3 regions of the Erwinia sp. TECH1 genome follow, and region 3 is predicted to be linked to each of the others. Evidence: predicted binding sites of a transcription regulator. Region 3 holds the regulator's gene; each other region holds the start of a gene.
What was found. The regulator CRP, encoded in region 3, controls carbon source genes, mostly activating them, when cyclic AMP is high. The targets are predictions, from matches to a motif close to ATGTGANNNNNNTCACAT.
Positions count from the first base shown of each region.

Region 1: the regulator CRP is predicted to act here: its motif matches at 4,561-4,578, upstream of ACVWZ0_RS17045 (maltoporin).
Region 2: the regulator CRP is predicted to act here: its motif matches at 2,502-2,519, upstream of ACVWZ0_RS17135 (nucleoside-specific channel-forming protein Tsx).

Region 1 covers NZ_JBSRZK010000001.1:3,622,537-3,633,127, forward strand. The annotation lists gene ACVWZ0_RS17020 (YPO3983 family protein) at 11-814, shown strand; gene ACVWZ0_RS17025 (DUF943 family protein) at 798-1,262, shown strand; partial or broken gene ACVWZ0_RS17030 (YPO3983 family protein) at 1,635-2,487, shown strand; gene ACVWZ0_RS17035 (DUF943 family protein) at 2,471-2,941, shown strand; gene ACVWZ0_RS17040 (LacI family DNA-binding transcriptional regulator) at 3,333-4,403, opposite strand; gene ACVWZ0_RS17045 (maltoporin) at 4,666-5,928, shown strand; gene ACVWZ0_RS17050 (glucose PTS transporter subunit EIIB) at 6,013-6,327, opposite strand; gene ACVWZ0_RS17055 (beta-galactosidase) at 6,398-8,458, opposite strand; gene ACVWZ0_RS17060 (glycoside hydrolase family 53 protein) at 8,506-9,699, opposite strand; gene ACVWZ0_RS17065 (sugar ABC transporter permease) at 9,703-10,554, opposite strand; gene ACVWZ0_RS17070 (carbohydrate ABC transporter permease) at 10,565-10,591, opposite strand, start outside.
Region 2 covers NZ_JBSRZK010000001.1:3,640,258-3,650,848, reverse strand. The annotation lists gene mmuM (homocysteine S-methyltransferase) at 1-188, shown strand, start outside; gene ACVWZ0_RS17145 (hypothetical protein) at 282-701, shown strand; gene speG (spermidine N1-acetyltransferase) at 748-1,314, opposite strand; gene ACVWZ0_RS17135 (nucleoside-specific channel-forming protein Tsx) at 1,436-2,302, opposite strand; gene ACVWZ0_RS17130 (dihydrodipicolinate synthase family protein) at 2,927-3,811, opposite strand; gene pmrB (two-component system sensor histidine kinase PmrB) at 4,117-5,187, opposite strand; gene pmrA (two-component system response regulator PmrA) at 5,180-5,851, opposite strand; gene eptA (phosphoethanolamine transferase EptA) at 5,848-7,488, opposite strand; gene ACVWZ0_RS17110 (AraC family transcriptional regulator) at 7,580-8,482, opposite strand; gene ACVWZ0_RS17105 (sugar porter family MFS transporter) at 9,156-10,565, shown strand; gene ACVWZ0_RS17100 (Gfo/Idh/MocA family protein) at 10,582-10,591, shown strand, end outside.
Region 3 covers NZ_JBSRZK010000001.1:4,362,066-4,372,656, reverse strand. The annotation lists gene ACVWZ0_RS20610 (putative adenosine monophosphate-protein transferase Fic) at 1-344, shown strand, start outside; gene ACVWZ0_RS20605 (aminodeoxychorismate synthase component II) at 377-952, shown strand; gene argD (bifunctional acetylornithine/succinyldiaminopimelate transaminase) at 1,038-2,255, shown strand; gene ACVWZ0_RS20595 (YccS/YhfK family putative transporter) at 2,350-4,428, opposite strand; gene crp (cAMP-activated global transcriptional regulator CRP) at 4,487-5,119, opposite strand; gene ACVWZ0_RS20585 (OsmC family protein) at 5,425-5,829, shown strand; gene ACVWZ0_RS20580 (phosphoribulokinase) at 5,822-6,691, opposite strand; gene ACVWZ0_RS20575 (YheU family protein) at 6,913-7,128, opposite strand; gene ACVWZ0_RS20570 (hydrolase) at 7,085-8,119, opposite strand; gene ACVWZ0_RS20565 (LysE family translocator) at 8,203-8,805, shown strand; gene tauA (taurine ABC transporter substrate-binding protein) at 9,083-10,060, shown strand; gene tauB (taurine ABC transporter ATP-binding subunit) at 10,070-10,591, shown strand, end outside.

The sequences.
Region 1 (10,591 bases), 740 kb from region 3:
TCAAAACCGGATGGATGACTATGGCGCTGAGGATATGCGCTGTGGCGATCTGACTGAAGCACAACTGAAATCCCATTACCGGCTGGACTATATCTCTGACCGTGTTGATCCTTACATGCTGACCCGGCGTTCCTCAATGGATCGGCCTCAATCCATGTTCTGTTGCAATCGGCGCGGAGCCGGAGAGAAAATTAGCCGGCGGCAGTGCGCCATGATGCTGTTTGATGAGTTCCGCTCGTTATCCCGTAATTTTTCCATTTATGGGCCGTACAGCCACCTGATCGAAAAGATGATCATCCATATGCAAAACGGTAACGGTACGCCTTTCCATGATATGTCACTGGACACGGCTTTAAAGGAGCATATTCTTAACGACAGAACAAAAAATAGTACGTACTTATTATTGCAAGAAGCCTTAAGCATAAATATTAATTGGGAAAATAAACGTTACCCACGAGAAGGATCAGGCAAACTGAGGGATGCCGTACTTAGCGGAAAGCTTCCTAAATTCGACAGATTCCAGGATAATTATAATGGTATGGGCATCACTGTTCACGATACCTGGGCAACATGTATTACGATAAAGTCATTAAAAATTGATAATGACTGTTACCGGGCAGTGGTGCATTATCAGATCCAGGATCACTTTGGTCTGGACAGCGATGATATTCTGCAAACAAGATTCAACCAGTTTCATTTCTTCCGTATCTGGTTCGTGCTGCAGCGATACAGTCAGTTTGGTTTCAAACCATACATAACCGATATCGGAGTAACTGTAGAGATTACAGGTGAACGCAATGAAATCAAAAAATAAAAAATTGCTTTGTGCATCATTACTGGTTGGCTGTACTCTGCTGGGTTACTTATTTTGGTTGTCATTACGTCCCGTGGAGATCATAGCCATTCACCAAAGGCATAACTATAGCGATATCCTGGTAAATAATTTTCCATTAACTGAACGAGGGAAAATTAATTGGTGGCTGACAAACAAGAAAAATATAAAGGATATTTACAACACCCCCAAACCTGCCCAGGATGGTTTTTTTACCGTCATTTTTTGGGATTTTGGTGATGAATATAAAGAAACTGATGGTTATGACAGACTCTGCTTTGATGATATGAAAGCAGTAAAAAACTGCATTGATAAAAACTCGCTAATGATGGTGGTATATAGTAAAAATACAGGCTTGTATTTTCGAATGGATAGCGGAAAATATTACGTAAAGGAAAATGGTGAGATAGATAAAAGAAAATACGAATAAATTCAGTCACCTGCCGTTAAGGCAGCAATAAAATTTCCGTTCTTTCTAAATTGCACTTGCCATGCGGGATAGCAAAAGACCAAAGGGCTATTTCGACGGAAAGAAAAGCGGCAACACCTGGCTACCTGCTGCATCTGTGATACTACATCCTGGTCTGCCCAGATATATAGCGGCCTGTTTAACAGATATCGGGCCTTTTGCAGCACGGGCAGGAATTTACGCTTTACCCGCTCTTATCCAGGCCAGCGTACGTGGTTAACGCTTTTCTGTAAAATTACGGTGGTGATTGCACGGCATTTACATCACTGCCAGTCACCGCGTATTATCCTCTGTTAACTCTACACCGGACAATGACACAAGGAATGTATCATGATGGCGGCTCTACAGTTTCCCTGTACTATATTCAAAACTCAAAATAGGATGGATGACTATAGCGCTGAGGATATGCGCTGTGGCGATCTGACTGAAGCACAACTGAAATCCCATTACCGGCTGGACTATATCTCTGACCGTATTGATCCTTACATGCTGACCCGGCGTTCCTCAATGGATCGGCCTCAATCCATGTTCTGTTGCAATCGGCGCGGAGCCGGAGAGAAAATTAGTCGGCAGCAGTGCGCCATGATGCTGTTTGATGAGTTCCGCTCGTTATCCCGTAATTTTTCCATTTATGGGCCGTACAGCCACCTGATCGAAAAGATGATTACCCATATGCAAAACGGCAACGGTACGCCTTTCCATGATATGTCACTGGACACAGCTTTAAAGGAGCATATTCTTAATGACAAATCAAAAAATAGCACTCGCCTAAGACTGCATGAAGTTATTAAAAAAAATATTGATTGGCATAAAAAACATTACCCAGCAAAAGAAAAGGATAAATTAAAAGAAATAATCCTCGGCGGGAAACTCCCTAAATTTGACCGTTTCCAGGATGATTTTAATGGCATGGGTATCACTGTTCATGATACTTGGGCAACGCGTATCACCATAAAATAACTGCATATTTATAACGATCACTTTCGCGTAGTGGTGCATTACAAAGTTCAGGATCACTTTGGCCTCGACAGTGACGATATACTGAAGAAAAAATTCAGCCAGTTCCATTTTTTCCGTATCTGGTTCGTGCTCCAGCGATACAATCAGTTTGGCTTCAAGCCCTTTATGACCAACATGGAAGCCATCATAGAAATTAAGGGAGCTCACAAATGAGAGTGAAAAATAGGAAAACTATAGCTTCGCTCTTTCTGGCTGGCTTGGTGCTGCTTGTCTACTGGTTTTGGTTGTCTCTGCGTCCAGTAGAGATTGTCGCTATTCATCACAGAAGTAGTGGTTTCAGTGATGTGCTGGTCACTAGTTTTCCACCGACTGATAAAGGGAAAATTAAATGGTGGTTAAAAAACCAGAATATGTTAAAAGATAAATATGCCATTCCAAAACCTGATTCAAATGGCTATTTTTATGTCACCTTCTGGTTGTTTGGGAAAGGGTATAAGGAAGAAGTAAAATATGACAGACTCTGTTTTAATGATATAAAAACAAAAATAAACTGCATCGAAAAGGACGCTATCTTTTCTGTAGATAAAAGTATAAATATGGGTTTAATGTTCACTGTGTATGATGGCGATAATTATCGCTTAGACCTTAATGGCGACATTATAAAAGTTACATCTGATTAGGTCTGCCTCTCTCGCGTAGAGGCAGCAATAAAATCATCCGCCCTGCCCGGCTTGCACCAGCAAAGCGGAAGTAGCAAATACTCAGGAGTCTATCCAGACGGAGAAAAGCGGCAATGCCTTGCCGCCGCCTCACTGATATTGCGCCTTTCACGACATGAATGCCCTGCTTTGATATGCGCCGGGTATGATTGCATTCTCTACCATGACGACAGCCTTGAGTGACCTGTTAAATCCAGCGACAGTAAAATCCGGCGGTTTCGCTCATTCGCCCCGCCATTAAAAAGCGCGCGAAAAGGGCTTTGTGCTTATCCATCAGCCAGCTTCGCTAAGGCCCGAATTACACAGGCCTGCTTTCAGCAGCGCGTTCTGGCAGGATCCACTCGCCGGTTACCTACTCCAGCTGGCTGGCAATCAGGCGCAGCTGTTCGGCAAGCTGCTTTAAATTTTGCTGCTTTTGATCGGCCGCACCGGTAGAGCTGCGCACCACCAGCTTCGCCGGCAGGATTGATGACGAGCGTTGCCGATCGAGATCGCTGGCCAACAGAATACGCGCTACCGCTTCTTTTCCCTGTAGGTCAAGATCCAACGAAACCGTGGTCAGAGCCGGATGGAAAAACGCGCTTTCATAAGTGTCATCGTAGCCAATAACGGAAATCTGTCCGGGTACCGCCACGCCGCGCTGATGAAGCGCGCTTAACACGCCGAGCGCCATCTGATCGTTGCCTACCAGCAGCGCGCTGAAGTCAGGCGCTTCACGCAGCAGCTGCAGGATGCCGTTATAGCCGCTCTGCGCGTCCCAGTTACCGTGGCGGATGCTGACCGGCTCCAGGCCATAGCTGGCCAGCGTCTCCAGCCAGCTTTTCAGACGCAGCCTGGCGGAAACCGACTGTTCAGGCCCGGCCAGCAACGCAAAATCACGGTGCCCCTGCTCATAAAGATATTTGACGCTGGCGCGGGTGCCGTCCGCCGGGTTAAACGAAACGTTAAACACCGACGTGTAGGGATCGACATCCAGAAACAGGCACAGGATATCTTCGTTCTCCAGCACGATCCGCTCGGCATCTTCGCTCTCCAGCGGCACGTTGATAATGACCTTATCCACCCGCTGCGACTTCAGCTCATTGATACAATCCTGCAAACTTTGATTGACGTTCTCATCAATCATGGCGATCAGCACCTGATAGTCAGCGGCATTGGCGTAGCGTTTTACCGCCGCGGCCACCTGTGAAGGCGCGTGCAGCGCCAGCGAGGTGGTCACCAGTCCCAGCGTCGTGCTTTGCTTACCGACCAGCTGCTGCGCCAGTCTGTTAGGCACGTAGCGCAGAGTTTCAATGGCGGCCTCCACCTTGCGCCGCGTTGCTTCCGAGACGTTTGCCGACTTATTCAAAACCCGCGAAACCGTCTGATACGACACGCCAGCATGGCGGGCAACGTCCTCTAAGGTGGCATTTTTTGATTTCATAACTCGCATCCCTGTTAACCAGTGGCGGAATAGTATCATAACGTAACTTCAGGTCAGGTTACCGTTATCACACTGCAATAAAACAACAAAAAAGTTATACCTTCACATACAGGATTAAGTGATCTGTTTCACCAATCGTTACAAAATGCGCCCTTTTATTTGCAGTATGTCACATATTATTGCGATTTGAATTGTCACCCTCTGGGGGAAAGGCGTTTACTGCCGCCGTATGTGAACGTATTACAATTAAACTGAGGGTAACATGAATACAAGGCTTCGCACTGCTGCTGTGGCGCTCGCTGCAGTCCTGACCTCCCCTACACTTTATGCGGCGATCGACAACATTGATTTCCATGGCTACCTGCGCGGTGGCGTAGGCGTGTCTCAGGATGGCGGCATGGAAGAGTGGCAGAAAAACAAGATTGGCCGTCTGGGCAACGAAGCGGATACCTATGGCGAGGTTGAGCTGGGCAGCGAAGTCTATAAACAGGATGACGTCAGCTTCTACGTCGACACCATGGTCAGCATGTTTTCCGACGGCTCCAACGACAACGAAACCACTTTCGGCGACGATGCGCAGTTTGGCCTGCGTCAGCTTAATCTGCAGATCAAGGGGCTGATGCCTGGCGACAAAAATGCGGTGATCTGGGGCGGTAAACGCTATTACCAGCGCCACGATTTACATATCATCGATACCAAATACTGGAATATTTCCGGTTCCGGCGCCGGTATTGAAAACTATACGCTCGGCCCCGGCGCCATCTCCTTCGCCTGGATCCGTGGCGATGCCAATGACGTGGACTACCGCGTGGATGACGACAACGACGTAAATATTAACTACCTCGATCTTCGTTATGCCGGCTGGAAACCCTGGAGCGGCGCGTGGACCGAGTTTGGTATTGATTACGCCATTCCTAACACCACCAAAAAACAGGAAGAGTATGGCGGCCTGTACGACGCTGAAAACGGCGTGATGGTAACAGGCGAAATCAGTCAGGATCTCTGGGGCGGCTATCAGAAACTGGTGCTGCAATATGCGGATAAAGGGCTGGCGCAAAACATGATCTCCCAGGGCGGCGGCTGGTATGACATGTGGAACGACACCAGCAATGCCAAAGGCTACCGCGTGATCAACACCGGCCTGCTGCCGATCACCGATAAGTTTTCGCTGAATCAGGTCTTCACCTGGGGATCGGCCGATGACGTTACCGCCCTGACCAATAAAAGTACGCTGCTGTCGCTGGTGGGCCGTGGTCAGTACCAGTTTACGCAGTATGTGCGCGGCATCGGTGAAGTGGGCAGTTTCTGGCAGAAAGATGAGAATAAAGTCGGTGGCGACTACAAACAGGCCGGACAGAAATACACCCTGGCTTTAGCGCTGGCCGCCGGTTCGGAGTTTATGTCGCGCCCTGAACTGCGCGTGTTTGCCTCTTACCTGAATGACTCTGAAAACGGCCACAGCTTCCAGGACAACACCAGTAACGATACCTGGAACTTCGGCGTGCAGGTCGAAGCCTGGTGGTAAACGCGCACTATCCTCATTGTCATTATTATTAGCCTCTTATACAGAGGCTTATTTTGGATAACCGTCGCCGGTTATCCTTTTTTTTTATCCCGGCTGAAAGAAGCGCGCCTCCAGCAGCTGACGCAGACGATCGGACTGCGTACCGAAAATCGCATGAACTTCATGCCCAAGAATAACCACGCCAATCGCTCCCGCCTCCTGCAACCCCGCAGAATCTACCACCGCCAGTGATTTCACCGTTACGCGTAGCCGCGTTAAACAGGCGTCTACCTGCCGGATATTGTCGCGCCCGCCAAAGCAGTTCATCAGCCGATCCAGCAAAGCGCTGTCGGCCGGGGCGGCCTCAGTCGGCAATGCCTGTCGACTGAAGTAGTGTTTAAACGATTTCAGACTCACCATGCTGCTCTCCTTCAGAGAAAAAAAAGGCGGGCTGCTGCCCGCCGTCTTACTGACAACGCTTACCGCTCCATCAAGCCAGCGGCGCGCACAAAACGCGGCAGCCCCACGGCACCAGCGTCAGCGGCCCGGCCAGCGGCGTGCCGTCAATTAAATCCTCAAGCCCCGCCGGTAGCTGTAGATGATGCGTTTGGCCGCTAAAATTCTGCAGAAAGATAAAGGCACGTTCGCCATCGGTGCGCCGCTGGGCCGTGACGCCTGGCGGCAGATCGATCGCCAGCGCGCGCGGCAGCGCCAGCTGTTTAATCAGCGCGCCGTAGAAGTCACGATGGAACGCCAGATCGTTACGCGATGCGATATACCAGGCTTTGCCCTGGCCAACGCGGTTAACGGTGACAGCAGGCGTACCGGCGTAGAAGTCGCTCTCATAGCTGGCCAGCGCCGTAGCGCCTTCCAGATGGATATGCTCGCAAAGCTCGCGTGCCTGATAAGGCCCGCTCAGGCCAAGCTCGTTGCCGCGCACGCCGCGCACGCCGTTGAACTCTTCATCCGTCAGGCTATCGATCTCTTCCGCCCAGATACCCAGCAGCGGCCGCAGCGGGCCTGGAAATCCGCCGGGATAGCAGAGATCGCTTTCATTGACGATGCCGCTCCAGTAGCTGGCAACAAAGTGGCCGCCCTGCTCCAGATGCTGCTGCACACGCCCGGCAAAGCCGTCGCGCACCATATAGAGCATGGGCGCTATCACCAGCGCATAGCCGCTGAAATCGCTGTCGCCGTTAATCACATCCACCGCCACGCCCTGCTCCCAGAACGCGCGATAGTGTTCGTTGACGGTGCGCTCATAATGCAGGCCCAGATTGCGCGGCCCCTGGGCATTGTCCATTGCCCAACGGCTTTCCCAGTCAAAGACGATCGCCACTTTGGCTTCAGTCCGGCTGCCGACTACCGGCGTCATCGCCGCCAGCATCCGGCCCAGCTCGCTGACTTCACGCCCGGTGCGGGTATCGAGATGGCCGACGTGGTCGATCACTGCGCCATGGAATTTTTCAACCGAACCGCGGCTTTTGCGCCACTGAAAGTACTGCACCGAGTCCGCGCCATGCGCCACCGCCTGGAGCGAGGAAAGGATATGCATACCCGGCTTTTTAAGCTTGCTGGTTGGCTGCCAGTTGGTGGCGCTCGGCGTCGACTCCATCAGCACAAAGGGTTTGCCCTGCTTCAGGGTACGCATCAGGTCGTGATACATCGCGGTATAGCAGGCGAGCGCGGTTTCATCCTTGTCGTTGTGCCACATGGGATAGCTGTCCCATGAGATGAAATCAAGCGCCTGCGCCAGCTTCCAGTAGTCGTAATCGTAAAAGTACTCCATAAAGTTGGTGGTTGCGGGCAGCGCCGGGTTCGCCGCCTTCAGCGGTTTGATCTCTTCACGACAGAAGTCGGTGACCTGATCGGTCATAAACCGCCGCCAGTCGAGGTTCAGGCCATGGATCGAGACTTCGCCCTGCGGAGCCGGCGAGACAACCTGCGACCAGTCGCTGTAGGTGTGGCTCCAGAAATCGCTCCACCAGGCGTGATTAAGATTTTCCAGCGTTTCGTAACGGTGCTGCAGCCAGCCGCGAAAAGCTTCCTGGCAGCGATCGCAATGGCATTCGCCGCCGTACTCATTGGAAATGTGCCAGCCTATCACCGCCGGATGGTGCGCATAACGCGCGGCCAGCTGTTCATTCATCGCCCGCACTTTCTGGCGGTAAACCGGCGAGGTCATACAGTGATTATGTCGGCCGCCATGCAGCGCGGGCACGCGATCGCGTCCAACACGCAGCACCTGCGGGTATTTCTGCGACATCCAGGCCGGACGCGCGCCGCTGGGCGTGGCGAGGAACACCGAAATGCCCTGCTGGTGCAGCTTGTCCAGCACGTTGTCCAGCCAGGCGAAATCGTAGCGTCCCTCCTCCGGCTCCAGCTTCGCCCAGCTGAAAATGCCGACGGACATCACGTTACAGCGTGCCTGCTTCATCATCGCTACATCATCATCAATGATACCCGGCTGGTGAGCCCACTGTTCCGGGTTGTAGTCAGCGCCGTGCAGCAGCGCGTTGACCCTGGCGCTGAGCGGGGGAAATTTATTCATACCTGTTCCTTTGAGGTGTCAGAAATATCAGCGATAGCGCCAATGGATTAATGAAAAACCTGTAGCGAAGGCAGCGCCTTGCCGTGACAGTCAAACAACGCCTGATTTTCGCGGGCGTTACCCTGTTTCCACTCGTCGTGGATATACTTCATCCCGGCTGGCGTCGCCCAGGTATTGCCCGGCGCCGGGATCCAGGCCGGCTCCCAGTACACCACGCCTTTGCCGCGATGGTTCGGCACCGCCAGCACCGCTTTGATTAGATCGTGCAGCCAGGCCGCCTGACCGGCCACCGTGCCGGGATAGCCGCCCGCCTGTTCCTCTTTAGCCTGGAAGCTGTTTTCGGCGCTATCGCAGTTTTCCAGCGTGTAGCCATAGGCGGCCTCCACCACCATTACGTCTTTGTTATAGCGCTGGCTGATGTCGTCCATATTGGCTTTCAGCGCGCTAATCGGGCCGTTCCAGTAGGTGTACATCGACAGGCCGATAATATCGAACGGCACCTGGCGCTTGACGATTTCATCAAACCACCAGCGGAACATATCGTTTTTGGTGCCTTCGGCCAGATGCAGCATGATCTTCACCTGCTGCGGATCGCTGAGGTTTTCGCGCAGGCCACTGATGCCCGCTTTCAGCAGGGCCGCCAGCCGATCGAACTCGCCGCCGTTCTGCCCCCAGCTTTTGCCCTCTGGCCAGAGCATGCCGCCGTTCAGCTCGTTGCCGATCTGCACGATATCCGGCATTACGCCTTCCGCCTTAAAGCGGGCGATGGCGTCGCGCGTATAGTCATGCACCGCAGTTTCCAGCTGCGGGAACGGCAACGACTGCCAGGCTTTAGGCTTGAACTGCTTGCCGGGATCGGTCCAGAAGTCGCTGTAATGGATGTCGAGCAGCAGCTTCAGGCCCGCGGCTTTTACGCGTTTTGCCAGCGCCAATGTGGTCGGCAGATCGTTACCGCCGCCGCCGTAGGTATGGCCGCTGCCGTCGCGGGGATCGACCCACAGCCGTAGACGAACGGTATTGATGCCGTTGGCTTTCAGGATGGCGATGGCATCCTGCTGCTGATTGGCCGCGTTATAGAATTTCGCGCCCTGTCGCTCCAGTTCCGCCAGTGAAGAGATATCCGCACCCTTCACAAAATCCGCTGGCCACGGCCCGGCGGAGGCGACAGGTGCCGGATCGGCGGCGAGCAGCGGTGTCGCCCAGGCCAGCGCCAGGGCGAGAAGTAAGGTTTTTGGTGTCATGATTTATCCTTTGGTGCCGCCTGAGGTCAGGCCAGAGACGAAGTATTTCTGCAGTGCCAGATAAAAGACGGCGACCGGCAGCGCAATCAGCACCGCGCCAGCCGCATAGGTGGTGTAGCTGGCGCCCATCTTTTGCGACACCAGGTTATAAAGGCCAATCGGCAGCGTAAATTGCTCGGGGGTACGCAGGATGGTGCTGGACAGAATAAAATCGCCCAGCGGCCCGGTGAAGGAGAACAGCGCCACCACCGCCAGGATCGGCTTCGACAGCGGCATAATAATCTCCACAAAGATACGGAAGTTGCCCGCGCCGTCCATGCGTGCCGATTCATCCAGATCTTTAGGGATAGAATCGAGATAGCCCTTCATCAGATAAGTGTTCATCGGGATCATGCCGCCCACGTATATCAGCACCAGCGCAATATGGCTGTTAATCAGCCCCAGCAGCTGCGACAGCACGAAAATAGCGATTAGCGCGGAAAATTGCGGGATCATCTGCAGCAGCAGAAACAGCATCAGCCCGTTTTGCCGTCCTTTGAAGCGAAAGCGCGAAAAGGCATAGGCCGTACAGCTGACGCTGAGCAGGGTCAACACCATGGTCAGGAAGCTGATTTTCATCGAGTTCCAGTACCAGGTCAGGTAAGGCACGGTGCCGTTGAACAGGTTGCGATAGTGCTGCAACGAGGCGTTTTCCGGGATAATCGAGCTGCTGAGCAGGCTATTGCCGGCGTTCAGCGACGCGCCTACCGTCCAGATCAGCGGATAAATAATAATGGTCGAGACCGCTAACACCACCAGCCAGGTCAACGACAGGCGCACCCATTTTTCGCGTTTAATACTCACGGACTTCGCCATAATTGCTTCCTTACGCCATCTCATCTTGTTTAAACGA
Region 2 (10,591 bases), 720 kb from region 3:
CGCTGGTGGTCTATCCCAATTCCGGCGAGCAGTACGATGCCGTTAGTAAAAGCTGGCACAGCGACGCCTCGACCTGCACGCTGGCGGATAACCTTGCCGAATGGCAGGCCGCCGGCGCCAGGCTGATTGGCGGCTGCTGCCGCACCACGCCCGCCGATATTAAAGCTATCGCCCAACGCTGCCGATAATACCTTCAGAGCTTTGCACCATAACGCCCGCAGCCGCCGGGCGTTATTCGCTGCGCCCAACTATTCTCACTATTTAACCTGGCAGGAAAGCTTATGAAACGTATTTTACCGGTGCTGTTTGCAGCGTGGCTGCTTGGCGGATGCGCCACTATCGTGGGCGACAAAACCCAGGATGTGAGCATTCAGAGCTGGCCACAAGGGGCAAAATTTGTGGTGCAGGATGAAACCGGCCGGGCGGTGGCGGAAGGCTACACGCCAAAGACCGTGACGCTGGCAAAATCGGACGGCAGCTACTTCGGCAAAAAGAAATTTCTGCTGATGCTGGAGCAGCCGGGCTTCGTGCCGCAAACCATTCCGCTAAACGAGAAGGCCAACCTCTGGTATCTGCTGGGTAATATCCCGCTTGGCGGCTTCCCCGGCTGGCTGCTGGTCGATCCATTTAACGGCGGCATGTACCACATCGAAGAACCGCCAGCCCGGATCATTATGAATCCTGTCGGTGCGCGCGGCTGACGGAAAACGTGGTGGCCCGCGCTGCTGGCGGGCCGGATAGCCGGAGCTACTGCGCGGTGGGCTTAACCATCGTATGCGGCGGGCGGTGCTTAGCCAGATACTGATGCTGGAAGATGCACATGCGGATGGTATTGCGGTACTCGCCGTTGATAAAAAACTCGTGGATCAGCTCGCCTTCAATTTCAAATCCCAGCTTGGTGTAGATATGGATAGCCTTTTTATTCTCTTTATCGACGATTAAATAAAGCTTGTAGAGATTGAGAACGGAGAAACCGTACTCCATGGCCAGCAGCGCGGCCTTGCTGGCAAGACCTTTGCCCTGATGGCCGGGCGCGATAATAATCTGAAACTCCGCGCGACGGTGAATATGGTTGATTTCGACCAGCTCCACCAGGCCCACTTTATCTTCCGCATACTCCACCACGAAACGCCGTTCGCTCTGATCGTGAATGTGCTTGTCATAGAGATCGGACAGCTCGACAAACGCCTCATAAGGTTCTTCAAACCAGTAGCGCATCACGCTGGCGTTGTTATCCAGCTGGTGGACAAAATGCAGATCTTCGCGTTCCAGCGGACGTAATTTTACCGATTGCTCGGCCGATAAAGCAGGCATACATCATCCTTTGTTACTGAGGCACCAGGGCAAGCAGTATAGGGCGTGCAGCGGGCGGGAAAAAGCGGGAAAACAGCACCGCCAGCGCGCAAAGGGCTGGCGGTTGAGGAAGCGTTGCGGATCAGAAGTTGTAGCCAGCCACCAGATAGTAGCCCCAGCCGGTGGATTTCACTTCAAAATTACCCGTGCCGAAGTTCAGCTCCTGGCCATCTGCCCACTGGCCGCCGTTGTGGAAGTAACGCGCCACCACAGAGTAGTGCCAGTGATCGTAAACCAGCGACAGCACGTGGCTGGAAGCGATGGAGTTGCTGGTGCGTGAAGCATCGCTCTTGTCGCGCAGATCGGAACCCCAGTCAAAGTTGGTAAAGCCGATATAGCTCAGGTTACCGCCCCACAGCGAAGTCAGCGGCACAAAGTATTTCACCTTAAAGCGATAGCCGTCCCAGCTGTTTTCGTTAGCGGCACCGTAGTTCTCCCACTGGTATTTAGCGTACACGTTCAGCGACAGGTTGACCGGCGTGTGGGTATCGATATCGGTGCCCAGGCCCATGTACCAGGTGTTCTGACGGTTGTCGCTGTTACGGCCCATATCGTAGATATAGTTGTTGGCGAAATACCACTCTTTCACCGGCCCGATGCTCAGATCGGTATTGGTCAGTTTGTCGATGGAGAAGCGCGGTTCGATCTCCATAAACATCGGCGAGCCGTGGTCGAAAATGCCGTTGGCGTTGGAGTTACCGGCACCGAAGAAGTTGGTCAGATCCAGGTAGCCGTAAAAATCAAACCAGTCTTTTTTGGCGAAGGCTTCATATTCCAGATAAACGTCGTTGTTAAACTGCGGCCCGAACCGGGTGTGATAGCTGCCTACCACGTTAACGCTCTGGTGCCACCAGTCGGAAACGTACTGCGGCTGCTCGGGGGCAGCAAAAGAAGCGGTGCTGTATGAAAGCGCCATCACTGCGCCAGCCATCAGAGATTTATATTTCATTATATTACCACATGCTTATCGACCATTTTCTGCAGCCCGCGCGATGGTCTTATCTGTCGTTATCCGGAACGGAACAGGAAGGCGGTTTCAGTGCCGAAAGCGCCCGTATAAATGCCGGAAAAGTGTGCCGTCATCCGCGCTTAAGGAAATAGATATCGCTCACAGTTGTCAAACTCTGTTTCATTTCACTTTAATTAAAGTGTGATGTAGATCACGCAAAGGACGGAACTTAAGCGGGCTGTTGCTTGTCTGCGCCGAAAAAGCCTGTTTGTCGCCAGGTAAACGTTTGCCTGTTGAAGTAAGGGGGAATGCTGAGAAAAAGAAAGCGGTGCGGGGTAAATGTTATGAGGTTTTGTTATAAGATAATCTTATATAAAGGGCAGGTTTTTGCGCATTTTTTAGCCATGTAAAGAGAGCGAAGTTGCCAGGCGGCAGGTAACGGCCGCCCCTGTTTCACGCCATCCTGGCTGGCAGTACGGCGGCGGATAATTACCGCCGCTTTGGTTTGGCAGTCCGGCAGCGGCAGATAATTACCGCCGCTTTGGCCTTTCAATCCAACAGCAGCAGATGATTGCTACTACTGTGGCCTTTTACTCCAGCGGGGCAGATAGCTGCTGGAGCCTTTCACTCCAGCAGGGGCAGAACAGCCTCCAGCCGCCCGGCATCCTCACGATCAATTGACGCCAGCGGCTGCGGCAGATTAACCGCTTCCGTCAGGCCCAGCCTGGCGGCCAGCGCGGCGACAACCCGCAAACTGCCATATTTTGCAAACAGCGCCCAGAGCGGGGCCAGCCGATCGGAAAGGTTTTGCGCCTCCAGCTGCTGACCCGCGGCGCTCAGCCGGATAATCCGCTGGCAAACCTGCGGAAACAGGCCGCCCAGCACGGAAAACCACAGCTCGCCGCCCGCATTCAGGCCTCGCGCGGCCAGCGCGTCGCCGCTGACGCCAATGGCTATTTTGTCCGGCAATAGCTGGCGCAGACGGTCTATCCGCGCTTTTGCCTGGGCGGCATCGTCCGGCACGCCGGGAATTTTAATAGCGGCGAGCCTGGAAAGCCCGGCGAGTCGACCATATAGCTCATCGCTGAAGGTAAATTGCGTGGTGCCGGGATTGTCATACAGGCACAGCGGCACGGAAATAGCGTCGTTAACGCTTTGATACAGCTGAAACACCTCTTCTACCCGCAGCTTCTGGTAGGAAACTGGTGCCAGCAGCAGCGCTTTGGCACCGGCCTGCTGCGCGTCTTCGGCCAGTTCCAGCACCTGACGCGTCCGCAGCGCGCCAATGCCCACCATCACCGGCACCTTTCCCGCTTCCTCGACGGCCAGCGAAACCACACGCTTTCTCTCCTCACGCGTCAGATAAGCGTAGTTGCCCGTCGAACCCAACACGCCAAGCGACGTCACTCCGGCTGCCGCCAGTCGCTGGATCAAACCGCGAAAAGCGCGCTCATCAATTTCTGTTTCATTCATTGGCGTTAAAGGGAACGCGCTGAGACCGGTAAACATAGAGGTTTCCTTAATAGCGTGACGGATAAACACGCAGCGTAGCACCAGAAGGATTTCGGTATAAGAGGGCAAACCGCAACGGGCATTTCCCGCGGGTTCCGCCAGCTCGAAAGCAACATTTTTCCGCCGTTTAGCGCGCCCTTAATGTTGCCTTAATATTCCTGCGGGAAACTCTTCTCACCAACCTGAGGAGAACACTATGAAACAGCCGCACAGCCGTCCGCTAAGTGAATATACCGCCGTGATTTTCAGCGGCCTTGTGATCCTGGCTTTTCTGCGGGTTTGGTTCGCCGCCTGAGCTGCCGTCAGGAAAATTTTACCGAGGCGCGACAACCGCCGGTTTGCGGCCGATTTTCGAGGAAAAACTGCGCCTTATGCAGCTGGGCAATGCGGCTGACGATGCTCAGGCCCAGCCCGATGCCGCCGTAACGGCTGTCCATCCGTACAAAAGCGCGGCTCAGCTCGCCGCTTTTGCTTTCGTCAATGCCCGGCCCGCAATCCTCCACCGCCAGCACCGCGCCGGAAACGTTTTCAATGCGAACGGTCACGACGGTGCCTTTTGGGCTGTAGCGATGGGCATTCTCAAGCAGGTTCCTCAGCAGGACGCTCAGCAGCGTGGCGTCGCCGCGCACCGTGACATCCTGCGTTGCCGCCACTTCCAGCGTTTGTCCACGCTGTTGCAGCATCGCCTGCATTTCCAGGCTCATCGGCGCGATCACATCCCGCATCAGCGAAACCTGCTGATAGTTGCCGGCGGTAAAGGATTGCCCGACGCGCGCCAGTTGGAGCAGCTGAGAGACGCTGTTGGTCATCTGATCCAGACGCTCGAGCAAAGGGCGCACGTTAACGGCGTGCTTTTTCTCTATCAGCTCCAGATGCAGCCGTAGTCCGGCCAGCGGCGTGCGCAGCTCGTGGGCGACATCGGCGGTAAACAGGCGTTCGCGCTCCAGACTGGTGGTCAGACGCGTAATCAGCTGATTAACAGCCTGGGTAACGGCATCCACTTCCCGCACCGAACGGGCACAGCTGATGGGATCGAGATCGTCCTCGCTGCGGTTTTCCAGCTGCTTTTGCAGTTCAGACAGCGGCCGCGTGATCCATTTCACCACCTGGAAACAGAGCAGCAGGGCGAGCGTAATCATAATCAGGCTCGGCACGGCCAGGCTGGCGACGGCCTCATGGATCTCTTTTTCCACGTGCTTGTGCTGGTCATGATTATGCAGCGCCGCGTCCACCAGCAGCTGGATCTGCTCTTTGCTTTCGTGCCACAGCCACGCCACGCTAATCACCTGGCAGAACAGCAAAATCAGGCCAACCGCCATCAGCAGGCGAAAGCGCATTGTGTTGCCTTGACGTTGAAAGAAAAATTTACTCATCCGTATCGGCCTTGATCAGGGCATAGCCAAAGCCGCGCACGGTGCGGATCGCCGACCGGCCGATTTTTTCGCGCAGGTTGTGGATATGCACCTCCAGCGTGTTGGTGGACGGCTCGGTTTCCCAGTTGTAGATATCGTTGTAGAGGATTTCGCGATGCACCGGCTGCCCGGCCTTAAGCATCAGCCGCGACAGAATAGCGTACTCTTTCGGCGTCAGCTCCAGCAGCCTGTCGGCAAGATGGATCTGGCGATGCGTCATATCCAGCGCCAGCTGGCCGAAAGTCAGCCTGCTGTCACCCTGGTTAACATCGCGGCGGATCAGCGCCCGGATGCGCGCCAGCAGCTCTTCCAGCGCAAAAGGCTTGATCAGATAATCGTCCGCGCCCGCGTCCAGCCCGGTGATGCGGTCGCCGACCGTATCGCGCGCGGTGAGGATCAGCACAGGATACTTTTTCTTCTGGCGACGCAGACGTAGCAAAAGGCGCAGGCCGTCCTCGTCCGGCAATCCCAAATCGAGGATCAGCAGGCTATAGAGGCCGCTGGCAAGCGCGGCCTGTGCGTCGTGGCTGGTGCTTACGCCGTCGCAAACGTAGCCTTCGCCTTCCAGCGCCATAAGCAAACCCTGTAGCAGCAGGGCATCGTCTTCCACCACCAGAATTTTCACCGATTTGTGCTCCGACAGGCCGTCAGGATATCGTCGCCAGGCACATACTCACGCGTCACCGTGCCGGTCAGCCCCAGCACCGTAGAGAACAGATTATCCTGCGACCACGTATTCTTCGTCAGTTTGTTCATACAGTCCATAGCCACCGCGTGGCGCTGCTGATAGTCGGGCGACAGCCAAATCAGCATCGGCACATGCTTCTGCTCTTCCGGCGCTATCGCGTAGGGCATACCATGCAGATAGACCCCGTTTTCGCCCAACGATTCCCCGTGATCGGAAAGATAGACCAGGCTGGTGGTAAAACGATCCTGATGTGATTTTAATACGTTAATGGCTTTATCGACGATGTAATCCACATAGAGCAGGGTATTGTCGTAGGTGTTGACCAGTTGCTCCCTGGAACAGTCCTGGATCTGGTTGGTGTCGCAGGTCGGCACAAAACGGCGGAACTGCGCCGGATAGCGATGATAATAGGTTGGGCCGTGGCTGCCGATAGTATGCAGCACGATAATGCCGTTGCCCTTCAGCTGGTTGATATAGTCATCCAGGCCGTGAAACAGCACGTCATCGTAGCATTCGCCGTCGATGCACTCGCCAGGCAGATCCAGGCGCGTCATATCCTGATGCGGCACCCTGTCACAGGCGCCTTTACAGCCGCCGTCGTTCTCATTCCACAGCACGCTCAGGCCCGCGCGCTGCACGATATCCAGCAGGCCTTCCCGATGGCTGGCAAGCACATCATCATAGTACGCGCGCGGCATCCCGGAAAACATGCAGGGCACCGACACTGCCGTAGAGGTGCCGCAGGATATGGTCTGCGGGAAATAGATAACGTTATCTTTCGCCAGCAGGGGGTTGGTCTGGTGCGGATAGCCGGAAAGCGAAAAATCCGCCGCGCGCGAGGTTTCGCCCAGCACAATAATGGTCAGGCTTTTTTTCGTGCTGTTGAGCATTTGCGGGCTTTGATGCGCATCTTCTCCCAGCCTGACCAGCGGCAGGTGCGTTAGCTGGTTGTGCTTATACCAGGAAAGCGTTGCGGCAATACTGTTGGAAGGGCTAAGCGACTTCACCAGCTCTTTATGATTGCGAAACAGCGAGGCGTAATCTTTATAGAAGAGCAGGGCTATCAGTAGGATCAACATGGCAGAGGCGGCCAGGCTGATAGCGCGCGGCACCACGCTGCTCAACAGGCCCGACGGCGTTTTGAAGCGTATCCAGAACGCCAGCACGACGGCCAGCACGCCGGAAAGCAGCAGGCTGATAACAAACTGCGGCGTCATCAGGGCAAAGGATTCCGACGCGGTGGTATCCAGCATATTGACGATCATCGAGCGGTCGAGAACGATATTGTAGTTCCAGATAAAATACTGTGCCGCAGCGGAAACCAGGATAAACAGGGCGATAAGCAGCCTGTCCAGCCACAGAAACGAAGCCAGCGTCAGCACGATATTAATGACGCTGAACGCTACAAGCGGCATAGAAAGGAAAACCAGCGTACAGCGCAACGTGGTAAGCGGCATGGCCGCCAGCACCTGATGGTAGAAGGCAAGATTCAGAAACAAAGCAATGTAGGCGGAAAAGAGGATCAGGAAAAGGTGTCGACTCAGCGACACTCTTTTTAGCTGCATCAGTGACATACCAGCAATCCGGAGCAAGAAAAGAGAGGCTCAGCCTGCCAGTGAAAGGTTAGGAAAACCTTAAGGCCCTTAAGAAATCGCGTCCGGCGCGCTATGCGCTTGCTGACTGCTGGCCCGGCGTCGGCACATTTTTCAGCTCGCCAGTTAACCAGAACTTTTTATAGCGAGCGGGCGGGATGCCTACCAGATTATGAAAAATACGATGAAAGTTATTGACGTTGTCATAGCCTACCGCATTCGCCACTTCCGTTACGCCCAGTTCGGTGCTGAGTAATAAAGACTGCGCTTCGCCGATCCTGCGTCGGGTCTGATACTGTTTAGGCGAATAACCTGAAAAAGCTTTAAACAGATGCGCCAGATAAAAACGATTCATTTGCAGTTCGGCCGTAATTAAACGGAAATCAAGATTGTCTTTATAATGTTCGTCAATAAAATCTTTAATACGCTGGCCTGGCGACAGTGCGTCAGGATCGCTAACTTCGTTTTTCTCCGCCCAGATTGTCCGACAAATTAACAGCAGCGCCTGCAATAAGCTGTGGCCCGTTTCGCTGGCGTAGGGCTTTTTACTGTTGATATGTTGCCACATCTGTAAAAAGAGCTGGCGGATTTCGTCGTAATAAACGCCGCTCGGCATCATCGCCGTCTGGCCGCGCGGCGTTAAATGATTTAGCGGCAGCCCGTGAATACTGAGCTGTTCTACGCCGCAGCTGAATAACATCAGGTCGTCCGTAGCGTGCGGGCATTCGTCATGCAGCACGCCTGCATTAAACAGCAGCAGATCGCCCTGTTTCGCCTGATACTGACGCCCGTCGATATGATAAGTGCCGCTGCCCTGCATAATAAACATCAGCTCAAACCGCTCTTGATGACGGTGCATCACGCGCGGCGTGGCGGCGCCAATGCCGTCGGCCCGGCACATAAACAGCAAACGCGGCCGCATGCCGTTTGCAAAGCCGCCCGTGGCGGAGCAGTCGTTCAGGCAAAATGTCAGCATAATTTCTCCCGTGGCGTTCATCACTATTCTTACATCAATAGTCGCTGGCTGTAATCATCAAAATTAGTTTTTATTTTTCTATAAACTGCTGATTGATAATGGATATAGAAAAATAGTCGGCCAGAAAATCTCTGTTTTTGCTTTATGCCGCCGCAATCAACCAGCAAAAACGGCTGCCGTTCCACCGGTCGAGTCTTTTTTGAGCACATTTTGAAATAAAAGGTTCAACCGCCATCCCGTCGGCAAAAAGGTAAATCCCCTTTTTCGGTATGGCTTTTTAATGTTGACCGACAGGACGAAAATCATCAAAACGGCAGAATAAAAGCCTGATTGCCGCTCCAGTTACCAGCGTAATTAATGCCGTAAGATATTATCTTCCTTGTTATTTTTAATAAAAGTAAGCGTAGAAATAATCTCTTCATTCTTGCTAAGTCAACGCGTTAAAATCAGTTTGTGATTGCTGTCACCCGCTATGGGAAAATTTAAGCGGAATATTGATCTCCACCACGGTATGAATTTTTCGTTATCTTTCTATATGGCCTTTTTCTTTCACTTCGGTATACCCTTTTCTCTGTCCGCTGTAGCCTGGGATTGTTTTTAAACGGCGGCAACAGCCATTAACGGTTTATAAAAAATGATGCAAGGCGTTCCTTAAAACCAGACGGAAAACCCTATGTATAATAAAAGTCACCTGCAAAATCCCAACCGAATGCGCTTTATTACGCTGGTCTCTACTATCGGCGGATTATGTTTCGGCTATGATACCGGCGTAATTTCCGGTGCATTAATTTTTATGAAATATGATTTTAATTTAACGCCGGTGCAGGAAGGTTTTATTACTTCCTTTTTGCTGTTCGGCGCGGCGTTGGGATCGCTGTTCGGCGGTTATTTATCCGATAAGCAGGGGCGGCGGAAAAACCTGCTGTGGGTCGCGGCGATATTTATTATTGGCGCGCTGGGCACGGCTTTCGCCTGGAATGTCCCTTCCATGATCGTCGCCCGCTTTGTCCTTGGCCTGGCCGTCGGCTGCGCTTCGGTAACCGTGCCTGTTTACATCACTGAACTGGCGCGGCCAGCCCAGCGCGAGCGACTGGTTACGGTCAATGAGCTGATGATCGTTACCGGCCAGTTCCTCGCCTACTCGATGAACGCCGGTATCGTTAATTTTTATCCCGATATGTCGCATAACTGGCGCATCATGCTGGCGATCCCGGCTATTCCCGGCGCACTGCTGTGGATCGGGATGCTGATGATGCCGGAATCACCGCGCTTTCTTCTGCGCCACGGCGAAACCGATAAAGCCATAAAGGTGCTGAAAACCATCCGTCTGCCGCAAGAGGTCGATCGTGAGGTCAAAGAGATACAGCGCATTCTCCAGATTGATACGGCACGGCTGAATATCTTTGCCGAGCTGAAAAAACCCTGGGTTATCCAGCTGATTCTGATTGGCCTGATGATCGTGCTGGCCACACGCGTGACGGGCGTCAATACCATCATGTATTACGCGCCGACAGTGCTGAAAGCTACTGGTCTGGGCGATGCGGCCGCGGTCACCGGCGCGGTGGCCAACGGCGTGGTCTCCATCCTCGCAACGCTGCTGGGCATGGTGCTGATTGGCAAACACTCGCGCAGAAAAATCTTTTTCACCGGGCAGGCTGGCGTCACCCTGAGCCTGGTGCTGATCGGACTCTCCTTTAAGCTTTTCTTCCATACCGAAATCCAAAACGGCGTGGAGAGTCTGCATGCCGATTTTGCGAGCGCAAGCTACATCATCCTGGGTCTGATGCTGCTGTTTCTGGTCTTTATGCAGGGCTGGATAGCGCCGGTTTTCTGGCTGATGCTGGCGGAAATCTATCCGCTGCGGATGCGCGGCCTTGGCATGGGTATCGCCGTGTTCGGCCTGTGGATCTTCGACTTTATTATCCAGTCCATCTTCCCGCTGCTGCTGCATCACTATGGCGGCGGCATGACCTTTGGCTTCTTCGCGGCGACCAATGTCGTGATGCTGATCCTGCTGGTTAAATTTCTGCCCGAAACGCGCGGGCTGACCTTAGAACAGATTGAAAATAAATTCCGCTTTTAAAAGTGAGGTAAACGCAATGCCAGTAA
Region 3 (10,591 bases):
CGCCCTGCTGCCACTTTGAATACATCGAGAAAGAAGGCAACGCGCTGATGCAGGCGCTGGAAGAAGAGAACGGTCTGGCCGATCTGCCGCTGGATCGCATGGCGGAAAGGCTCGCCTGGTACTACTGCGAGCTGACCGTGCTGCATCCTTTTCTGCGCGGCAACGGACGCGCCCAGCGGCTTTTTTTCGAACAGCTGATTATCCATGTCGGTTGCGACATTCAATGGAGCCTGATCGACAGCGAAAGCTGGCAGGCGGCCGTTAAGGCAAGCCTGGCGGGCGACTTATCGCTGCTGGAAGCCGCTTTCGGCAAAGTCATCAGCGAGCGGGACGAAAACGCGTAGAATAGCGGCGTTTCTTTTTTCCCGGAGCTTGTATGCTGCTGCTGATCGATAACTATGACTCTTTTACCTGGAACCTTTATCAATATTTTTGTGAAGCAGGCGCAGATGTTCACGTCAGACGTAACGACGAGCTGACGCTGGCGCAAATAAGCGAGCTAAAGCCTGAACATCTGGTGATTTCGCCGGGGCCGTGCACGCCCAACGAGGCGGGCATCTCGCTGGAGGCTATCCGGGCCTTCGCCGGAAAAATCCCGGTGCTTGGCGTTTGTCTGGGGCATCAGGCGATAGCACAGGCTTTTGGCGCGCGTATTGTGCGGGCGCGTGAGGTAATGCACGGTAAAACCTCGCTGATTGAGCATAATAACAGCGGCGTTTTTAACGGCCTGAATCATCCGCTACGGGTAACGCGCTATCATTCGCTAATCGTCGAGGCTGCCTCGCTCCCCGCCGATTTTGAGGTGACGGCATGGTCGCTGCGCGACGGCGAGAAGGACGAGATCATGGGCGTGCGGCATCGTGATTTGCCGCTGGAAGGCGTGCAGTTTCATCCGGAAAGTATCCTCAGCGAGCAGGGGCATCAGCTGCTGAAGAATTTCCTCAGGCAATAAATTTGGTTGCCTTAAAGTGATTTTTTATGCATATTTTGTGATTATAATTTCAGTGGCTCTGTAACGTAAAAAGATGAGGTTGGCAATGGCAGCGGATAAATTATCGGTAACGCGCTCGACGTTTGATGAAGTGATTTTGCCTGTTTATGCACCAGCGCAGTTTGTGCCGGTTAAGGGAAAAGGCAGCCGCGTCTGGGATCAGCAGGGTAAAGAGTACGTCGACTTTTCCGGCGGTATCGCCGTTACCGCGCTGGGCCACTGTCATCCGGCGCTGGTGGAAGCGCTGAAAACGCAGGGTGAAACCCTGTGGCACACCAGCAACGTCTTCACCAACGAACCCGCGCTGCGCCTGGCCAGCAAGCTGATTGCCGCCACCTTCGCCGAACGCGTGTTCTTCGCTAACTCCGGCGCGGAAGCCAACGAGGCGGCCTTTAAGCTGGCTCGTTATTACGCGACTAAACGCCATTCGCCTTTTAAAAGCAAAATTATCGCGTTTCATAACGCCTTCCACGGCCGCACGCTGTTTACCGTTTCCGTCGGCGGCCAGCCGAAATATTCCGACGGCTTTGGCCCTAAACCAGCGGACATCGTCCACGTGCCGTTTAACGATCTTAACGCGGTAAAAGCGGTTATCGACGACCATACCTGCGCCATCGTGGTGGAACCTATCCAGGGCGAAGGCGGCGTGATGCCGGCTACTCAGGCGTTTATGCAGGGGCTGCGCGAGCTGTGCGACCAGCATCAGGCGCTGCTGGTGCTGGATGAGGTACAGAGCGGCATGGGCCGCAGCGGCAAGCTGTTTGCGTATGAACACTACGGCGTCCAGCCCGATATTCTGACCACCGCCAAAGCGCTGGGCGGCGGCTTTCCGGTCAGCGCCATGCTGACCACCAACGAGATCGCCTCGGTGATGGCGCCCGGCGTGCACGGCACCACCTATGGCGGCAACCCGCTGGCCTGTGCGGTAGCGGAAGCGGCGCTGGATATCATCAATACGCAAGAAGTGCTGAACGGTGTAGAGGCGCGCCGCGAGCAGTTTGTCGCCGCGCTGAAAGCGCTGGACGCGCAGCTGGATCTGTTCAGCGACATTCGCGGCAAAGGCCTGCTGATTGGCGCGGCGCTGAAGCCGCAGCATGCCGGTAAAGCGCGCGATATTCTGAACGCCGCCGCCGCCGAAGGCGTAATGATCCTCAATGCCGGGACGGACGTGATCCGTTTTGCGCCGTCGCTGGTCATTGAACCGACCGATATCGAAGAGGGCATGAACCGCTTCGCCACCGCCGTGAAAAAACTGCTGGCTTAACTCGTCAGGCCGGAAGCCTCGCGCTTCCGGCTAAACAGGCGCGTCGTCTGCACCAGGCCGCTTACACGCGCCGAAAAACTTCTGCTCAGCATCATCAGGCTGATTTCCGTAAATGGCGCGACAGCCAGCGGCCATGATGAGGTCGGCTGCTCCAGGCCAACGAAGAAATAGTGTGCATCACGCCAAGATGTTCCAGAATGCGCTTTATGTGCCTCTCCATCACCGTGGTCGCGCCCTGCTGAAAGGGCGTATCCGTCTCCAGCACGTTGTTTGTGGAACTCGGCCCGTCATACTCCAGCCGCTGCTGGCAGCGCTGTAGCGCAATTTCGCACGCCTGTAGATAGCGCTCGGCCAGCTGCGGCGTCAGCATGGTATGTTCACGCGCTAAAATGGTCATGGCGTTGATATGCTCAACGATAAACTGACTGTGCGTAACCCAAAGCTTCATATCGGCCAGGTAGCGGGCGTCGAAACCCGGCTCCTGCATCGCCTGGTTCAGCGAGTTAAACAGCGCGTTGTGCGCCTGGTTAACGCGCATACGCTGCCAGGCAAGCTTCTGCGGACTCTCTTCGTCCCCCAGCAGTTTCTGGAGCGCTTCCTGATAGGTTTCCAGCGCGTCGTGCGCATTCTGCCGCAGCAGGCCGCTTTGCCACTGCGGCCACAGCCAGATCATCCCGGCAAAGGCGATCAGGCAGCCCATCAGCGTATCCAGCAGGCGCGGCAGCAGAAAGTCGGCGCCGTTCAGCGACAGCAGCTGAAGCGAATATACCGCCGTCACGGTAAAGCCGATCGTCGCCAGGCCGTAATATTTGCGGATCACCAGATAGCCCGCCAGCGTCAGCGTCAGCATCACCAGCAGCACAGCCGATTCCGGCACCTGAAAGCGTAGCGTCAGCGCGGCCACCACCAGCCCGCCCAGCGTGCCCAGCGCACGGTGCTGAATACGTACCCTGGTCGCGCTGTAGCCGTTCTGGCTGACAAACATCACCGTCATCAGCAGCCAGTAAGGCTTGGGCAGATTAAACGAGAGCGCCAGGGTGCTGGCGAAAGCGAGCATAACCGCAAACCTGGCGGCGGTGCGCAGCGCGGCGGATTTCAGCGACAGATAGCTTCTGATGGCAGATAGCAGCGGCAGTCGTTTCTGACGATCCGCCATCAGATCGCGCTGGTAAAGCGGACGCTGGGTACGCAGCACGCGGGCGATACGGCTGAAATGCCAGGCGCAAAAGTTGCCGACCGGGTTGGCGGGATGCTGGCGGGCAATTTTTTCCAGCGCCTGCAGCTGTTTATCCATGCTGAAACGTGTCGGCAGACGGTGATAGAGAATATCGTCCGCCAGCTCGCGCAGCCTGGCCGCAATGGTCTGCGCGTTCCAGCGGATCACCGCCTCGGCATGGCTCTGCTCCACCAGTTTCTGCACCTCTTCCGGCTGATGCAGGCTGACAGCGATATGCTCCTGCAAATCCAGCGCAACCTGAAAAGCGCGGGTCAACCGCTTATGGTGATTATCGTTGCTGGCGGCCAGCATGTGCATTTGCTGATAGCAGGTATTGATAAGGTCGACCGCTTTTTGCTGGCGAGCCAGCAGCGGCGGCAGCGTTTTTTCCGGGTCGGCAAGCTGCGTCAGCAGGCTGTATTTGGCCTCGCAGTAGCCGGCCAGCTCGCGATAAAGCAGGCTGAGCGTTTCCCGCATCGGCTGCTCTTTCCACAGCCAGAACCAGAACCAGTTAAAGAGGCCGTACCAGACCGTGCCCAGGATATAAAGCGACGGCGGCTGCCAGATGGGCATCCGACCGGCCAGGCTCAGGGTAAAGATGCCGGCAATCAGCGCGCCGGGCAGCAGTCTGCCATGCAGCGGGCTGATTTCGCCGGTCACGCCCAGCAGCATGGCCATGGAAAACAGGATAATGGGCAGGGGAACGGCATAGTCGCCAAGATACTGCACCAGAAAGCTGCTGAAGGCGAAAAGGCCGCCGCCGATCAGCAGACGTTTAAAGAAGCGTTTATGGGGCGTATCCAGACCGGCGATATTGCAGCAGGCCGGCACCAGCGAGAACAGCAGGCCGTTTTGCAAATTGCCCAGCAGCCAGCCGACGGCGACGGGCAGGCAAAGCACCAGCGTCTGCCGCAGGGCGTAGTTAACTTCGGGATGGTAGATGAGTCGGCGCCACATTGCTTTGTACCCGCTGAAAAGGCGCAACGAAGGCATTGCGCCATGCAATCAGAGCGGTTTAGCGTGTACCGTAGACCACGATGGTTTTACCGTGTGCGGAGATCAGATTCTGATCTTCCAGCATCTTCAGAATACGGCCGACGGTTTCGCGCGAGCAGCCGACGATCTGGCCAATCTCCTGGCGGGTAATTTTGATCTGCATCCCATCCGGGTGGGTCATAGCGTCCGGCTGTTTGGCCAGATTCAATAGCGTTTGCGCGATGCGACCTGTCACATCGAGGAAAGCTAAATTGCCCACTTTCTCGGAGGTAACCTGCAGGCGGCGCGCCATCTGTGAAGAGAGACGCATCAGAATATCCGGGTTGACCTGGATCAGCTGGCGAAACTTCTTATAGGAGATTTCCGCCACTTCACAGGCCGTTTTTGCCCGCACCCATGCGCTGCGCTCCTGGCCTTCTTCAAACAGGCCAAGCTCGCCGATAAAATCGCCCTGGTTAAGGTAAGACAGGATCATCTCTTTACCTTCTTCATCCTTGATGAGCACCGCTACCGCGCCTTTGACGATGTAGTAAAGGGTTTCTGCTTTCTCACCCTGGTGGATCAGCGTGCTTTTGGATGGATACTTATGAATATGGCAATGTGACAGGAACCATTCAAGTGTCGGGTCTGTTTGCGGTTTGCCGAGAACCATTCGCTGTTATCCTCTGTTGTTATCGTGCCTAAATACAGGGGCAGAGTTCCCTGACAGGCGTTGAAATAGTCAAGCGCTTCCCATGCAGGAAAGTTATTCGGCTCTCTGTTGAGTGCCGGGCTCGTTATGTCGTCCCGTTTCGTCTGGTCTGTAGAGTACTGACGAAATACAGCCTTGTTTGTAGCACAGCTTTGCATGGGTGTCTTCTGTTGTCTCGCTTCAGCATAGCGGGAAATCTGCCGCGCTGCTGTTTTAGTTGCCTTAAGCCGACCGCGGCTTAACTAAATGAATTAGAGGAGTTTGTTATGCAAGCGAGCGTCAAATGGGTGGAAGGGCTGACCTTTTTGGGAGGATCCTCATCGGGCCATCAGATCGTGATGGACGGCAACGCGGGCGATAAAGCGCCCAGCCCGATGGAAATGCTGCTGATGGCGGCAGGCGGCTGTAGCGCGGCGGAAGTGGTTGCCATTCTGCAAAAAGGGCGTTTCACGGTAGACAACTGCGAGGTGAAGCTGACGTCAACCCGGCGCGAGAAGCCGCCGCGCCTGTTTACCCGCATCAACCTGCATTTTATTGTCAGCGGCAGCGGGCTGACGGATAAGGCGCTGGCGCGCGCGGTCAGCCTTGCGGTCGGGAAATATTGCCCGGTCGCGCTGATGCTGGGTAAGGGCGTGACCCTTACCCATAGCCATGAGATGGGCGTTACTTGATAGCTTTGCCTTCCATCAGGCGCTTGACCAGCGGCCCCATAATCAGCTCCATCGCCAGGCCCATTTTGCCGCCCGGCACCACCAGCGTGTTGATATGGGAGATAAAAGAGCCTTGCAGCATCGCCAGCAGATAGGGGAAGTCAATCTGTTCCAGCGCCTGGAAATGGATAACCACGAAGCTCTCGTCGAGCGAAGGAATGCCGCGCGCGGCAAAAGGGTTGGACGTATCCACGGTAGGGACACGCTGAAAGTTAATATGGGTGCGGGAAAATTGTGGCGTAATGAAGTTAATATAATCGTCCATTGAGCGCACCACGGAATCCATCACCGCCTCGCGTGAATGACCGCGTTCGCTGGTATCGCGGATCATTTTTTGGATCCACTCCAGGTTGACGATAGGCACCACGCCCACCAGCAGATCGACATGCTGCGAGACATTGTTCTGCGGCGTCACCACGCCGCCGTGCAGCCCTTCGTAAAACAGCACGTCGGTGGGTTCCGGCAGCGGCTGCCACGGCGTAAAAGTGCCGGGCACCTGGTTCCAGGGCACCGCTTCGTCATAGGTGTGCAGATATTTTCTGGACTGGCCGCTGCCGCTGCGGCCATATTCCGCGAAGGTTTGCTCCAGCAGCGAAAAATCGTTGGCCTCCGGGCCGAAATAGCTGATATGGCGGCCCATATCACGCGCTTTGCGGATCGCCATATCCATTTCGGGACGGGTATAGCGATGGAAGCTGTCGCCTTCCACTTCCGCCGCGTGCAGGTTCAGCTGCTGAAAAATTTTGCGGAAGGCCAGGCTGGTGGTGGTGGTGCCCGCGCCGCTGGAACCGGTCACGGCAATCACTGGATGTATGGCGGACATAAACGAGTTTCCTGTGAACGTTATTCCGCCATTGTTATCACGTTTTGCTATAGCCTGTCATCTTCTGCCCAGGGGTGAGCGCGCGGCAGAGGTTATGCAATAAAGCCAAGCGCGAACAGCGGTTTAGCTGTCAGGGAAACGAGATCGCCGTCTTCCGACTAGCTAAGCGGTAAGAAGAACACGGCGTCGCCGATAGGCTTTTGCCCCCTCAGCGGGAGGCGTTAACGGATCTGGCCTTTAGGCATGATATTGACCGTCTCGTGCAGCTCTGACCAGACCAGCACCGCCTCGCCGTTTGTCAGCTGACGACGAACGTCATTGACTTTTTGCTCCAGCGAGCGCTCCTGCTCGCCATAGTCGGTGCCTTCCCGCAGCACGAAGGCTTCAATCAGGTTAGCGAGCGTGTCCGGGTCCAGTTCTTTCCAGGGAATAATCATCGTTGTCCAGCCAGGTTGAAAGCCATTGCGGTATACGCTGCTCCAGCCACATTTGCGGCCTGCGCAGCGTTCCCCCCACGAATCCCACATGTCCGCCGTGCTGCGTCAGCTGATACGTTACGCAATCGGGCAGCCTGTCGGTTGCAGGAATGACCTCGTCGGTCATAAAGGGATCGTCTTTAGCATGAATAATCAGCAGAGGTTTACGCACGCCGGAAAGCAGCGGCAGCGCGCTACAGCGGCGATAGTAATCCGTCGCGTCCACAAAACCGTGCGCTCTGGCAGTAATGGCGTCGTCAAACTCCCTGAGTCTCTTAAGCGCCTTAAGCTGCGTCAGATCGACAGGCAGCGTGCCGGGCCAGGCGTGCAGTTTGCGGGTGGCGTTCTGCTTCAGCAAGTTTAGCAGGTAGCGCTGATAGACACGCGAGAATCCCTGCTCCAGCCGCTGGCTGCAGGGTTCCAGCATCAGCGGCGCGGAAACGATAACGCCGGCATCCAGCAAACAGCTGTCGCCCTGTTGGCCCATCAGGCAGCCCAGCATATTACCGCCAAGCGAAAAGCCCGCGGCAGCGGTCGCCACCGTTCCCCAGGTTTCCCGTAGCCAGCGTAAAAAATAGCTGGCGTCTTCGGTTTCGCCCGAATGATAAATGCGCTCCAGACGGTTCGGTTCGCCGCCGCAGCCGCGAAAATGCATCACCACGCCCAGCCAGCCGCGCTGTCGACAGGCCTGCAAAAGCCCGTGCGCGTAAGGGCTGTGAAAGCTGCCCTCAAGGCCATGAAAAAGCACCACGCGCGGCTTGTGGCTCGCCTGCGCCGGATCTTCGCTCCAGGCAAGATCGACAAAATCACTGTCCGGCAGCGTCAGGCGCTGCCAGTGCGGCTGCAAAGCGATACGGCGACGGACCAGGCGCGGCAGGATGGTTTGCAAATGCGCGTTGCTCATGCCCGCCAGCGGACGAAAAGTATTTTCCAGCGACCCGTCAAAATTCATCTTCAAAAGGCTTCCCGGATCCTTGTCATACTGTTAGCTTCGATAAGTTTGTTGTTAAGTGGGGTGAGGAGCGCCCGTTTCATATGGAACTGAAACTGTTTTTGTCGATGCTGGGTTTTTTGTGGGTCGCTGCGATCACGCCAGGCCCTAATAATATGTTACTCACCGCCTCGGGCGCCAACTTTGGTTTTCTGCGTTCGCTGTGGCTGCTGATCGGCATCATGATCGGGATGCAGGTCATGCTGCTGCTGGTCGCGTTCGGTATTGGCGGCCTGATCCTGCTTTATCCTGCTTTGCATCTGGTGTTGAAAATCGCCGGGAGCGTCTATCTGCTGTGGCTGGCGTGGAAAATCGCCATGGCGAAATATGAGCGGCTGGATACCGGCACTCTCCCCACAGCGCCAATGCCGTTCTGGCAGGGCGGCCTGCTACAGCTGATCAATCCCAAAGCCTGGCTGATGGCGCTGGGCGCGGTCGCCAGCTTCAGCCTGGGCGGTGAGGCTTATCGGGGATCGGTAATGGCTATCAGCTTTGCGATGGCGCTGGTCAACCTGGTTTCCGGCCTGATCTGGCTTGGCTTTGGCACGCTGATTGGCCGCCTGCTGCGCAGCCGTCGCGCCTGGACGCTGTTCAATATGGCGATGGGCGTGCTGACAGCGGCCTGCGTGCTGCTTATCTGGCGCTAAGCAGAGTGCCTGGCGAACGTCGCTTCAGGCAAAGTGCTTTCCCCATTCTCAATTCGTAAGCAGCGGGCGCCGTTACGGCGGGTTTTTGAACCCGCTACTTACGCTGCTGCCAGCCTCTGACGTCTTAAAGGCAATCCCACTCTCCGGCATTAAAATCCTGTTTTTCTTCTAAGGACTTATCGTTATAACCGATAATTTTTTATTACTTTATCGCGGCAAGCGCTCTCGGTTACAAAGGCGTTGTTCACTTTTATAACAATAACGACCGGAGCAAAGCATGGCGCATAAATTTACTCTTTCACTGCTGGCCTTCAGCCTTTCTTTTTCGGCGCTGAGCGCACAGGCTTTGGACGTTACCGTGGCGTATCAGACCTCGGCAGAACCGGCCAAAGTGGCCCAGGCCGATGACGCTTTTGCCAAAGCCAGCGGCGCAAAAGTGGACTGGCGCAAGTTTGACAGCGGCTCCAGCGTGGTCAGAGCGCTGGCTTCGGGCGATGTGCAAATCGGCAATATCGGCTCCAGCCCGCTTGCCGTAGCGGCCAGCCAGCAGGTGCCGATTGAGGTGTTTCTGCTGGCGTCGCAGCTCGGCAGTTCCGAAGCGCTGGTGGTGAAGAAAAGCATCAAGGATCCCAAAGATTTGATCGGCAAACGTATCGCCGTGCCTTTTATCTCCACCACTCACTACAGCCTGCTGGCCGCGCTTAAGCACTGGGGCATCAAGCCGGGCCAGGTGCAAATCGTCAATCTTCAGCCGCCCGCGATTATCGCTGCCTGGCAACGTGGCGACATTGACGGCGCCTACGTCTGGGCGCCGGCGGTGAACGAGCTGGAGAAGGAAGGAAAGGTACTGACCGACTCCGCGCAGGTCGGCAAGTGGGGCGCGCCAACGCTGGACGTCTGGGTTGTGCGTAAAGATTTCGCGCAGCAGCATCCTGAAGTGGTCACCGCTTTCGCCCGTAGCGCGCTGGAGGCGCAAAAAGCCTACCTGGACAGCCCTGAGCAGTGGCTGAAAGATGACAATCACCTCAACAAGCTGTCGCGTCTGAGCGGCGTGCCGACACAGCAGGTGCCGGGGCTGGTAAAAGGCAACACTTACCTGACGGCGCAGCAGCAGGTTGAACAGCTGGGCCAGCCGGTCGATAAGGCTATCGGCGATACCGCACAGTTTTTAAAAGAGCAGGGCAAAGTGCCGCAGGTTGCCAGCGATTACAGCGGCTTTGTCACCAACCGCTTTGTTAAAAATCTTACCCAGTAAGGAGCCGCCATGCTTTCAGTCTCGCATCTGACGGCCCGTTACGACGGCCACCTCGCGCTTGAAGATATTAACCTGACGATTGCCGGGGAAGAGCTGGTGGTGGTGCTGGGGCCTTCAGGCTGTGGCAAAACCACGCTGCTGAATCTGATTGCCGGTTTTCTGACGCCGGAGTCGGGCAGCATTACGCTGGACGGCCAGCGCGTAACCGGGCCGGGAGCCGAGCGCGGCGTGGTGTTTCAGCATGAAGGGCTGCTGCCGTGGCGCAACGTGCTGGATAACGTCGCCTTTGGCCTGCAGCTGGCCGGGATGGATAAAGCGACGCGCCATCAAACGGCCCGTCAGATGCTGAAAAGCGTCGGGCTGGGCGGCGCGGAAAAGAAATTTATCTGGCAGCTTTCCGGCGGGATGCGCCAGCGCGTAGGTATTGCCAGAGCCTTAGCCGCCGATCCGCAGCTGCTGTTGCTGGATGAGCCCTTCGGCGCGCTGGATGCCTTTACCCGCGAGCAAATGCAGGAGCTGCTGCTGAACCTG